3 regions of the Streptomyces sp. NBC_00557 genome follow, and region 2 is predicted to be linked to each of the others. Evidence: riboswitches for the same ligand, from Rfam matches in the RefSeq annotation. Region 2 holds a riboswitch; each other region holds the start of a gene.
What was found. A riboswitch is a leader RNA that binds a small molecule or an ion and turns the genes downstream of it on or off. The one in region 2 is predicted to bind cobalamin.
Positions count from the first base shown of each region.

Region 1: another riboswitch for cobalamin. It lies ahead of OG956_RS28270 (cobalamin biosynthesis protein); the one in region 2 lies ahead of OG956_RS11590 (ribonucleoside-diphosphate reductase subunit alpha).
Region 3: another riboswitch for cobalamin. It lies ahead of OG956_RS04195 (CbtB domain-containing protein); the one in region 2 lies ahead of OG956_RS11590 (ribonucleoside-diphosphate reductase subunit alpha).

Region 1 is NZ_CP107796.1:6,437,032-6,440,923, forward strand. It holds gene OG956_RS28265 (cobyric acid synthase) at 1-819, opposite strand, end outside; gene OG956_RS28270 (cobalamin biosynthesis protein) at 816-1,760, opposite strand; cobalamin riboswitch at 1,868-2,004, opposite strand; gene OG956_RS28275 (hypothetical protein) at 2,193-2,420, opposite strand; gene OG956_RS28280 (inorganic phosphate transporter) at 2,455-3,705, opposite strand; gene OG956_RS28285 (lysozyme) at 3,859-3,892, opposite strand, start outside.
Region 2 is NZ_CP107796.1:2,796,449-2,800,340, forward strand. It holds gene mctP (monocarboxylate uptake permease MctP) at 1-781, shown strand, start outside; gene OG956_RS11585 (GNAT family N-acetyltransferase) at 856-1,362, shown strand; cobalamin riboswitch at 1,415-1,539, shown strand; gene OG956_RS11590 (ribonucleoside-diphosphate reductase subunit alpha) at 1,668-3,892, shown strand, end outside.
Region 3 is NZ_CP107796.1:1,089,537-1,093,428, reverse strand. It holds gene OG956_RS04205 (sodium/solute symporter) at 1-267, shown strand, start outside; gene OG956_RS04200 (sensor histidine kinase) at 512-1,717, shown strand; cobalamin riboswitch at 1,785-1,925, shown strand; gene OG956_RS04195 (CbtB domain-containing protein) at 1,962-2,183, shown strand; gene OG956_RS04190 (CbtA family protein) at 2,205-2,957, shown strand; gene OG956_RS04185 (histidine phosphatase family protein) at 3,060-3,644, opposite strand.

The sequences.
Region 1 (3,892 bases), 3.6 Mb from region 2:
GGACATCAGCGGGATCGCGCACACGGCGACGCGCAGCACGTCCTCGCCGACCGGGGGAGCCACGGCGGACTCGCGGACGGTGCCGCGCAGCGACACCCTGAGGCCGTCCTCCTCGTCGATGCCGAGACCGTGCCGGAACGGCAGCACGCCGTACGCACGACGCCCGGTGAGGCCCTTGAGCATCTCCAACCCCGGCTCCAGCAGCGAGACATCGCCCCGGAACTTGTTCACCAGGAACCCGGCGACCAGCTCCTGGTCCTCCCGCGACAGCAGGGCCACGGTCCCGAAGAAGGAGGCGAAGACGCCGCCGCGGTCGATGTCGCCGACCACCAGCACGGGCAGCCGCGCGTTCCGCGCGATCCCCATGTTCACGATGTCGGTCCGGCGCAGGTTGATCTCGGCCGGGCTGCCCGCCCCCTCACAGATCACCGCGTCATACGTGCCCCGCAACTCGGCGAGGCAGTCCAGCACCGTGCCGAGCAGCCGCTGCTGGCGCCCGCCGTGGTAGCCGCGCGCGCTCAGCTCGCCCACCGGCCTGCCCAGCAGCACCACCTGGCTGCTCTGCTCGCCGCCCGGCTTGAGCAGCACCGGGTTCATCAGCGCGGTCGGCTCGATCCGGCAGGCCTGGGCCTGCATGGCCTGCGCCCGGCCGATCTCCGCGCCCTCGCGGGTCACGAAGGAGTTGAGCGACATGTTCTGCGCCTTGAACGGCGCGACCTTCACGCCCTGACGCACCAGCCACCGGCAGATCCCGGCCGTCACGACGCTCTTCCCGGCGTCGGAGGTGGTCCCGGCGACCAGCAGCCCGCCCCCTGTCATGCCGTGTGTCCCTTCACGAGTCGGCGCGCGGCGAGGGTGACGCCGAGCGCGAGCAGGCCGACGCGGCGCGAGAGCCGTACGGCCCGGTCGATGTCGGTGACCCGGACGGCGCGCCCGGCGGCCCCGTTGAGGACCGGCCGGTGCTCGATCCGGCCGCCGTAGGAGAGGGTTCCGCCCAGCCGGACGCCGAGGGCGCCCGCGAACGACGCCTCCACCGGGCCGGCGTTGGGGCTCGGGTGCCGGGCCGCGTCGGCCTTCCAGGCGCGCAGGGCGCCGCGCGGGTCGGGGCCGGCGACGGCGGCGAGGACGGCGGTCAGCCGCGCCCCCGGCCAGCCGGCCACGTCGTCGAGGCGGGCGGAAGCCCAGCCGTAGCGCCGGTAGCGGGGGGACCTGTGACCCACCATCGCGTCCAGGGTGTTGACGGCCCGGAAGCCCAGCAGCCCCGGCACCCCGGCCACGGCCCCCCACACCAGGGCGCCCACGACGGCGTCGGAGGTGTTCTCGGCGACGGACTCCACCACGGCCCGGGCGATTCCGTCGGCGTCCAGCGCCTGCGGGTCCCGGCCGCACAGATGCGGCAGCCGCGCCCGCGCCGCCTCGACGTCCCCGGACTCCAGCGCGCGGCCGATCGCGCGGGCCTCGCGGGCGAGCGAGGTGCCGCCGACGACCGCCCAGGTGGCGGCGGCGGTCAGCGCGACGGAGGCGGCGGGGGAGGGGCGTACGACGCGTGCGGCCAGCGTGCCGAGTGCGACGGCGCCACCGGCGCACACGGTGGTGTGCAGGGCGCCCCAGCCGCGGTGGTCGTGCCACAACGCGCGGTCCACGGCAGCGGCCGCACGCCCGAACACGGCGACCGGATGCCCGCGGCGCGGATCGCCGAGGAGCAGGTCTCCGAGAAGGCCGGCGGCGGCGCCGTACGCGTACGTGCGATCGGCACCCATCGGCTCAGCCGGCCGTGGGGTGAAGTGCGGGCCTGGTAGCGGTCCTTGTCCTTCGGCAGCCGGGCATGGCGATCGATGTCCTCACTCAGGGTGTCCGCGCCCTGGTTCGACGAGATTCGGCGGTGAGAGTTCCTGGCTCCCGGGTTCTTCCCCGGTGACAGTGGCGGGACCGCGCCGGATTCGCACCGGCTTCCTCTCTTGCCGCCGTACATGGCCTGGGCAGTCCACCACGGGCCCGGAACGGCCGTCAACTTGCCGTTGACCTGCGCGGGGAGAGTGTGCCGATCCCCACACTGCGGGACGCCCGTGACGGCTGGGCACGGCGAAGGCTCCCCTCCGTCAGCGGCGGAGGGGAGCCTTCGGGATGCCCGATGCGTGCGGCTCGGCCAGGACGCGGAGACGACTCCGGTCAGGACGTGGAGACGATGACGGTCAGGACTTGGAGACGATGAGGACGATGCCGTACGCCACCGCCGCCGCGCACGCGGCGAAGCAGACGTAGGCGGCGGTGACCGCGAGGGCGGCGGAGCCGCCCTGCGCCGCGGCCTTCTCGCGCCGCGCCAGACCGTTGACGCCGAGGGTGAACAGGGCGACCAGGCCCACCGTGAACGCGAGGCTGACGCCGAAGACGGAGCCGAGGGCCGACCAGTCGATCTTCATGGGGTTGCTTCCTTGGGTACCGGTGTGGCCGGGGTCAGACGGTGGCGGCCGGCGGGACGGCCTCGGGCGTGGGCTCGGCGGCGGCCGGGGCCGGGATGGTGGCCGTCAGGTCCTCGCCGATCGTGCCCGCCGGGGGCGGGGTCACGGCGGCGATGGCGGTGGTCACCACACCGGCCGGCTCCGCGGACGGGTCCACGACGTTGGTGTGGTCGATGACCTCGCGGCGGGAGAGCTTCCAGATCCCGGCGCTCGCGGCGACGAGGAAGACGGCGACCACCGCAGTGCCCCAGTCGCCGAGAGCCGTGACGGTCTCGGCGCCCGCGCCGACCAGCGCGGCGGCCGGGAGGGTGAGCACCCAGGCTACGGCCATGCGGGTCGCGGTGGACCAGCGGACCACCCCGCCCTTGCGGCCGAGGCCCGCGCCCATGACCGAGCCGGAGACGACGTGCGTGGTGGACAGCGAGAAGCCCAGGTGGGAGGAGGCGAGGATGGCGGTGGCGGCGCTGGTCTGGGCGGCGAAGCCCTGGCGCGGCTCCAGCTCGGTCAGGCCCGTGCCCATGGTGCGGATGATCCGCCAGCCGCCGATGTAGGTGCCGAGCGCGATGGCCAGGCCGGCGGAGAGGATGACCCAGGTGGGAGGGTTCGAGCCCGGCGCGATGGCGCCGCCGGCGATCAGCGCGAGCGTGATGACGCCCATCGTCTTCTGGGCGTCGTTGGTGCCGTGGGCGAGGGAGACCAGGCCGGCGGAGGCGATCTGGCCGGCGCGGTAGCCCTTGCGGGTGGCCTCGCCCTCGGCCTTGCCGCCGATGCCGTAGGAGAACCGGGTGGCCACCATCGAGGCGACGCCGGCCACGACCGGCGCGGCGACCGCGGGCAGCAGCACCTTGGTGACCAGGACGTCACCGTGCACGGCGCCGAAGCCGGCGGAGGCGACGGCGGCGCCGATCAGACCGCCCATCAGGGCGTGCGAGGAGCTGGAGGGCAGGCCCACCAGCCAGGTCACGAGATTCCAGAGGATCGCGCCGACCAGGGCGGCGAAGATGACCTCGGGACGGATGCCGGTCTCGTCGACGAGACCCTTGGAGATCGTGTTCGCGACCTCCACGGAGAGGAAGGCGCCCACCAGGTTGAGGGCGGCGGACATGGCCACCGCGATCTTGGGCTTCAGAGCGCCGGTGGAGATGGTTGTCGCCATCGCGTTCGCGGTGTCGTGGAAACCGTTCGTGAAATCGAACGCGAGAGCGGTCACCACCACTATCGCGAGGATCAGCGAGAAGCTTTCCATTTGCCCAGGCAATCGTTCGAGGTCATTGGCTGGACGAACGTAGGCAACCTGGGTGAACGGAAGATGAACTGAGGCAGGCGTGGGGGTGTCGAAAGGGGAGGGTCGGGCTTCCGCTTTCCCCGGCCCGGCCTCATCGGCCCAGGCGCCCCTTGGCTACCGGCCCCGGGCGAGGATCTTCAGCCGGCTC
Region 2 (3,892 bases):
GAGCCGTGAGGTGATCCGCCGCAACACCACGATCCTGCCGCTGTACTCCCTGATGCTCGGCCTGCTGGCCCTGCTGGGCTTCATGGCGATCGCGGCCGGCGTGAAGGTCACCAACGGGCAGCTGGCGATCCCGCAGCTGTTCGAGGACATGTTCCCGGACTGGTTCGCGGGCGTGGCCTTCGCGGCGATCGGCATCGGCGCGCTGGTCCCGGCGGCGATCATGTCGATCGCGGCGGCGAACCTGTTCACCCGCAACATCTACAAGGACTTCATCAAGCCGGACGCCACGCCGAAGCAGGAGGCGCAGGTCTCCAAGATCGTGTCGCTGCTGGTGAAGGTGGGCGCGCTGGTCTTCGTCCTCACCATGGACAAGACGGTCGCGATCAACTTCCAGCTGCTGGGCGGCATCTGGATCCTGCAGACCTTCCCGGCCCTGGTCGGCGGCCTGTTCACCCGCTGGTTCCACCGCTGGGCGCTGCTCGCCGGCTGGGCGGTCGGCATGGTGTACGGCACGCTCGCCGCGTACGGGGTCGCCTCCCCGACCCAGAAGCACTTCGGCGGCTCGGCCAAGGAGATCCCCGGCATCGGCGAGATCGGCTACATCGGCCTCACCGCGTTCGTCCTCAACGTCGTGGTCACCGTGGTCCTGACCGTCGTCCTCAAGGCCGCGAAGGCCCCCGAGGGCGTGGACGAGACCAGCCCGGATGACTACACGGCGGACGCCGGCGACCCGGGGGTGCAGGTGGAGCTGCCGCCCGCCACCGCGGGCGCCGGTCACTGAACGACCGCCGTACCAGGGGCCGCCGGAGACGTTCCGGCGGCCCTTTGCCGTACCCCTCCGGCACACTCGGTGCCATGGACATCGTGATCCGGCGGGCCGTGCCCGACGAGTACGCCGCCCTGGGCGAGATCACCGCCCGGGCCTATCTCCAGGACGGTCTCCTGGACTTCGGCGAGAGCGACGCCTACCTCGGTGAACTCAGAGACGTGGCACGGCGCGCGGCAGCGGCCGAGGTTCTCGTGGCGGTGCGCGACGGCGCCCTCCTCGGCGGGGTCACCTTCGTGCCCTCCCCCGGTCCGATGGCCGACATCGCCCGTCCGGGAGAGGCCGAGATACGGATGCTCGCCGTCGCCGCGGCCGCCCGCGGCCAGGGGGCGGGCGAGGCCCTCGTGCGGGCCTGCGTCGACCGCGCACGCGCCGCCGAGGGCTGCCGGGCCGTGGTCCTGTCCACCCAGCGCACCATGCGCGCCGCCCACCGCATCTACGAACGCCTGGGTTTCGTCCGCACACCCGAGCGGGACTGGAAGCCCCTCCCGGAGCTGGACGACATCACGCTGCTCACCTATGAGTTGACGCTCTGACACCGCCCCGACACAACATCTGGGGGTGACGCGACAGCCCGGCACTACATGTATGCTCATGCTCGCTGTCGCCGCAGGGGAATCCGGTGCGAATCCGGAACTGTCCCGCAACGGTGTACTTGTGCGCGTCTGCGCCCAGGAGTCAGTCCGAGGACCTGCCGGCAGCGCACCCGGCCGTCCGGTCCGGGTGCCCCCAGACGTCCGGGCCTCGTGGAATGGGCCGGCGGACGCGACGCCGTGTGCGCTCGTGGCTGCCCCCTGCCCTGAAGCGAAGGCCCCCGTGCCGAGCAGGGAGAGAGCCCCACGTGACCATCGCGCCAGCAGATCCGGCTTCAGACAGCGGCATCCCGGCCGCCGAGGAGACCGACGGTCCCGGCGCCGCGCTGCTGCGGACCCTGACCGGGCTGACCGCCGACCTCCCCGACACCGACCCCGGCCGGGTCGCCGCCGCCGCGCTGCGCGGCCGGTCGGCCCGCGCCGACGAGGCCGAGCTGCGCGAGCTGGCCACGGAGGCCGCCGCCGGGCTCATCTCCGAGGACCCCGCCTACTCCCGGCTGGCCGCCCGGCTGCTGACCCTGTCCATCCGCGCCGAGGCCGCCTCGCAGGGCGTGACGTCCTTCACCGAGTCGGTGGCCGTCGGGCACCGCGAGGGCCTGATCGCCGACCGGACCGCCGCGTTCGTGCGGCTGCACGCCGAGCGGCTCGACGCGCTGATCGACCGCCGGGCCGACGACCGCTTCGGCTACTTCGGGCTGCGCACCCTGCACAGCCGCTACCTGCTCCGGCACCCGATCACCCGCAAGGTCGTCGAGACGCCCCAGCACTTCATGCTGCGGGTCGCCGCCGGCCTCGCCGAGGACGACACCCCCCGTTCGGTGGACGAAGTCGCCGCGCTCTACGGGCTCATGAGCCGCCTCGACTACCTCCCGTCCTCCCCCACGCTCTTCAACTCCGGCACGCGGCACCCGCAGATGTCGTCCTGCTACCTCCTGGACTCGCCCAAGGACGAGCTGGACTCCATCTACGACCGCTACCACCAGGTGGCCCGGCTCTCCAAGCACGCCGGCGGCATCGGCCTGTCCTACTCCCGCATCCGCGGCCGCGGTTCGCTGATCCGCGGCACCAACGGGCACTCCAACGGCATCGTCCCGTTCCTGAAGACGCTGGACGCCTCGGTGGCGGCGGTGAACCAGGGCGGCCGGCGCAAGGGCGCCGCCGCGGTCTATCTGGAGACCTGGCACTCCGACATCGAGGAGTTCCTGGAGCTGCGCGACAACACCGGCGAGGACGCCCGCCGTACGCACAACCTGAACCTCGCGCACTGGGTCCCGGACGAGTTCATGCGCCGGGTCGAGGCCGACGCGCAGTGGTCGCTGTTCTCCCCGTCCGACGTGCCGGAGCTGGTGGACCTGTGGGGAGAGGAGTTCGACGCCGCCTACCGCAAGGCCGAGCAGGCGGGTCTGGCGAAGAAGACCCTGCCGGCCCGTGAGCTGTACGGCCGGATGATGCGCACCCTCGCGCAGACCGGCAACGGCTGGATGACCTTCAAGGACGCGGCCAACCGCACCGCCAACCAGACGGCCCTGCCGGGGCACGTGATCCACTCCTCCAACCTCTGCACCGAGATCCTGGAGGTCACGGACGACGGCGAGACGGCGGTGTGCAACCTGGGCTCGGTGAACCTCGGCGCCTTCGTCGACACGGCGGCCGGCGACATCGACTGGGAGCGGCTGGACGACACCGTCCGCACCGCCGTCACCTTCCTGGACCGCGTGGTCGACATCAACTTCTACCCGACCGAGCAGGCCGGCCGGTCGAACGCCAAGTGGCGTCCCGTCGGCCTCGGCGCGATGGGGCTGCAGGACGTCTTCTTCAAGCTGCGCCTGCCCTTCGACTCGCCGGAGGCCAGGGCGCTGTCCACGCGGATCGCCGAGCGGATCATGCTCGCCGCGTACGAGGCCTCCGCCGACCTCGCCGAGCGCAACGGCCCTCTGCCGGCCTGGGAGAAGACCCGTACGGCCCGGGGCGTGCTGCACCCCGACCACTACGGCGTCGAGCTGACCTGGCCGGAGCGCTGGGCGGCGCTGCGCGGCCGTATCGCCGAGGCCGGCATGCGCAACTCGCTGCTGCTGGCCATCGCGCCCACCGCCACCATCGCCTCCATCGCGGGCGTGTACGAGTGCATCGAGCCGCAGGTGTCGAACCTGTTCAAGCGCGAGACGCTGTCGGGCGAGTTCCTCCAGGTCAACTCCTATCTGGTGCAGGACCTGAAGAAGCTCGGCGTGTGGGACGCGCGCACCCGTGAGGCGCTGCGCGAGGCGAACGGCTCGGTGCAGGACTTCGTCTGGATCCCCGAGGACGTACGGCGGCTGTACCGCACGGCGTGGGAGATCCCGCAGCGCGGTCTGATCGACATGGCCGCGGCCCGCACCCCGTTCCTGGACCAGGCGCAGTCCCTCAACCTCTTCCTGGAGACGCCGACCATCGGCAAGCTCTCCTCGATGTACGCGTACGCCTGGAAGTCGGGCCT
Region 3 (3,892 bases), 1.7 Mb from region 2:
CCGGGCGCGATCGCCGGGCTGCTCCTCGGCGGGGGATCGGCGTTCACCGCCGTGACGGCCACGATCGCCGGCGGCGCGCGCTCGGGCTGGCTGCACACGCTGCTCGCCTGGCCCGCGGTGTGGTCCGTCCCCGCGGGCTTCACCGCGATGGTGCTGACCTCCCTGGCGACCCGCGGCCGCGTCCCGCCCGGCACCGCCGCGACCATGTCCCGCCTCCACCTCCCCGAACCCCCGCCCCCCACCCGCCCCGGACCGGCGACGCCCTGACTCCAGGAGCCCCAGTGCCACCCACCGACACCGCCCACCGCCCCCCGGCACCGGCCACCGGCCACGCTCTGCCGGACCGCAGCGACCACGAGAACCAACCGCGCGGCACCGGCACGCCGTTCACGGCGTGGGCGAACCGGGGGCCGGGGGAGGGCGGCCGTGTGCCTCGTGCCGTGGTGGGCCGGCGCAGTCGCTGCGCGCCCGGCGCCTGCGTCCGCCCCGCCGGTCCGGTCCCGCCCAGGTCATGACCGTCCTCGGCACCGCCGCGCTCGTGCTGGCCGGGCTCGCGCTGTTCGTGCTCGGGGCCGCGCTCGGGCATGGTGCGGCGCGCCGGCAGCAGGAGCACTCCGCCGACAGCGAGGGAGCCCGCGCCCTGGCCCACGGCCTGCACAGCGCGGCGCTCGCCGCGGCACCCCTGCGCGCCGGGCTCACCCCCGACACCGCCCGCAAGTCCGCCCGCAGGCTGCGCCCGCTGCTCGGCACGCCCGCCCTCGCGCTCACCGACGACGCCTCCGTGCTCGCCTGGGACGGCGCCGGCGACCACCATCGCGCGGAGGTCACGGCGCTGCTCGCCCGCCCGCCCCGCGCCCGTACCTTCCCGCTGTCCTGCGACGATCCCCGCTGCCCCGTGCGCTGGGGCGCCCTGCTGCCTCTCACCGCCGACGGCCCGGACGGCGAAGGCGCCCCCGGCGCCCTCGCCCTGTTCGCCGCCGAGGAGTCGGCCGCTCTCGTGCGCGCCGGCGAGGAAGCGGCCCGCCGGCTCTCCGCCGACGTGGAACTCGCCGCTCTCGACGGGGTCCGCGCCCGCGCCCACGAGGCCGAGGTGCGGGCGCTGCGCGCGCAGATCTCCCCGCACTTCATCTACAACTCCCTCGCCAGCATCGCGTCCTTCGTCCGCACCGACCCCGAGCGCGCCCGCGAACTCCTGCAGGAGTTCGCCGACTTCACCCGCTACTCCTTCCGGCGCGAAGGCGACTTCACCACCCTCGCCGAGGAACTGCGCTCCATCGAGCAGTACCTGGAGCTCGCCCGCGCCCGCTTCGGCCGCCGCCTGAAGGTGACCCTGCGCATCGCTCCCGAGGTGCTGCCCGTGACGCTGCCCTTCCTCTGTCTGCAGCCCCTGGTCGAGAACGCCCTCAAACACGGCCTGGAGGGACCCGTGGAGCGATTGAGCGTGACGATCACCGCCGAGGACGAAGGCACCGAGGCCCGCGTCGTCGTCGAGGACAACGGCGTCGGCATGGAACCGGAACGCCTGCGCGCCATCCTGCGCGGCACCGCCGGCCCGGCCACCGGCATCGGCCTGAGCAACGTCGACCGCCGGCTGCGCCAGGTCTACGGCGACGACCACGGCCTGGTCATCGAGACGGGCGTCGGCGCGGGCACGAAGATCACCCTCCGCGTCCCGAAGTTCCGCCCCGGCATCCAGGCCCGCTCCGCACAGGGGTAGCCGCCGGCGCCGCTCCCGTTCGGCGGGAGAGGAAGATCACGTAAGGGGAGGCGGTCTTGGCCGTGCGCCTGTGACGCGGTACGGTCGGTCCGATATCGACGACGGCGGAACGGAAGCCGGTGGGAATCCGGCACGGTCGCGCCACTGTATGCGGAACCCCCGTAAGGGACCCGTGAGTCAGACCCGTGGCCGTCGTCCTGTGCACCACCGAGATGGGACGCGAACTCCCAGAGGAGGTCCTGCCATGGCGCAGACCGTCGCCCAGCCGACAGCCACCACCCCCGTCGTACCCGCCAAGCTGCCGCTGAAGGCGATAGCTCCCTGGGCGGTCTTCTTCGGCGTACTCATGCTGATCCTGCTCTACTTCGTCGGCGCCGAGCAGGGCGCCACCTCCGTGTTCAACGGCACGGACGTCCACGAGTGGGTGCACGACGCCCGTCACCTGCTCGGCTTCCCCTGCCACTGACGCCGGGGACACCGCCCACCCATGAACTCCGCAACCGTACGGAACCTGCTCGTACGGGGCATGCTCGCCGGCCTCGCGGCCGGCGTGCTCGCCCTGGTCGTGGCGTACGTGCTCGGTGAGCCGAACGTCGACAAGGCGATCAGCTTCGAGCACGCTCACACGCACGAGCACGAGACGGAGACCGTCTCCCGCTCCCTGCAGTCCACCGCGGGCCTCGCCACCGGCGTCCTCGTCTACGGCGTCGCGTTCGGCGGCATCGCGGCGCTCGCCTTCTGCTTCGCCCTCGGACGGGTGGGCCGCTTCGGCCCGCGGGCCACGGCACTGCTGCTGTCGGCGTGCGCGCTGCTCGCCGTGTACGTGGTGCCGTTCCTGAAGTATCCGGCCAACCCGCCGTCGGTGGGCGACCCCGGCACCATCGGCAAGCGCACCGCCCTGTACTTCCTGATGATGCTGCTCAGCGTGCTGCTGGCGGTCGCCGCCACGATCCTGGGCAAGCGGCTCGCGCCGAGCCTGGGCACCTGGTGGGCGACCGTGGTGGCGGTGGCCGCGTTCACCGTCGTGACCGGCCTGGCCTACCAGTTCCTGCCCGCCGTCAACGAGGTACCGAAGGACTTCCCGGCCACCCTGCTGTGGCGGTTCCGGCTCTCGGCACTGGCGATCCAGACCACGCTGTGGGCCGGATTCGGCCTCGCGTTCGGCGAGTTGGCCGACCGGCTGCTGAACCCCAGGCCGACGAAGGCCACCAGCGGGCACGCGGTTCCGGCCGCACACTGACCGGTCCAGCAGCCCAAGGCCCCTCGGAACCGCCCGAGGGGCCCTTCGCCGTGGCACCACCGCACCGCCGCACCGCCTCCAGGCCGTCCCCGCCGGAGCCGGCTATCCGGCCTCCTCCGACGCGGCGAGCGGACGCCCCAGACGCAGATTCCAGCGCCCGGCCCGGCCACTGAGTTCGGTGACCGTCAACGGCGGTACGTCGAGGCGCCAGAAGACGGACAGGGGCAGCCCCAGCGCGCCCACGACCGCCGCCCGCACCACCTCCGGCTCGACCACGGCGAGCGTACGGCCGTCCAGCGCCCGCGCGTCGGCCAGCCAGCGCCCGACGCGCCCGCACAGGTCGCGCACGGACTCACCGCCGTGCGGTGCGCACTCCGGGTCGGTGAGCCAGCGGCCCACCGCGTCCGGCTCGGCGGCCCCCACCTCGCCCAGGGTCCGGCCGCGCCAGCGCCCCACGTCGAGCCCCGCCAACTCCCTTGCCGGCACGCCGTCGAGGCCCAGCGCCACGGCCGTCTCCCGGCAGCGCACGCCGGGGGAGAAGAGGACACGCACCGCGGAGGGCAGCGAGCCCGCCGCCGCGCGGGACTGTGCCGCGCCGCCGTCGTCGAGCGGTCCGCCGTCGTCGAAACGCGCCTGCCGCGCGGACTCGCTCATCGCGGGGGAGACCAGGAGGACTCGGCTGGTCAAACGGTGGCTCCTGCTGTCGTCATGGCGGAACGCCGGCTCGGGTGCCCAGCCGTTCGGCGTGACCGGTGGGGAAGCGGAGCGCACGGACCGCGCTGGCGCCGGCCGCCTCATCCCGTGCCGCGCGGTCGCGACCCTAGCATTCGCGGCCGGGTCCGGTCGGGGCCCGTGGGGCCTGACCTTGGCGTGGGTGCCGACGGTGGCGGCGGTGGCGGCGCTCGCCGGCGGCGCGGCAACGGTCGGCACGGCGG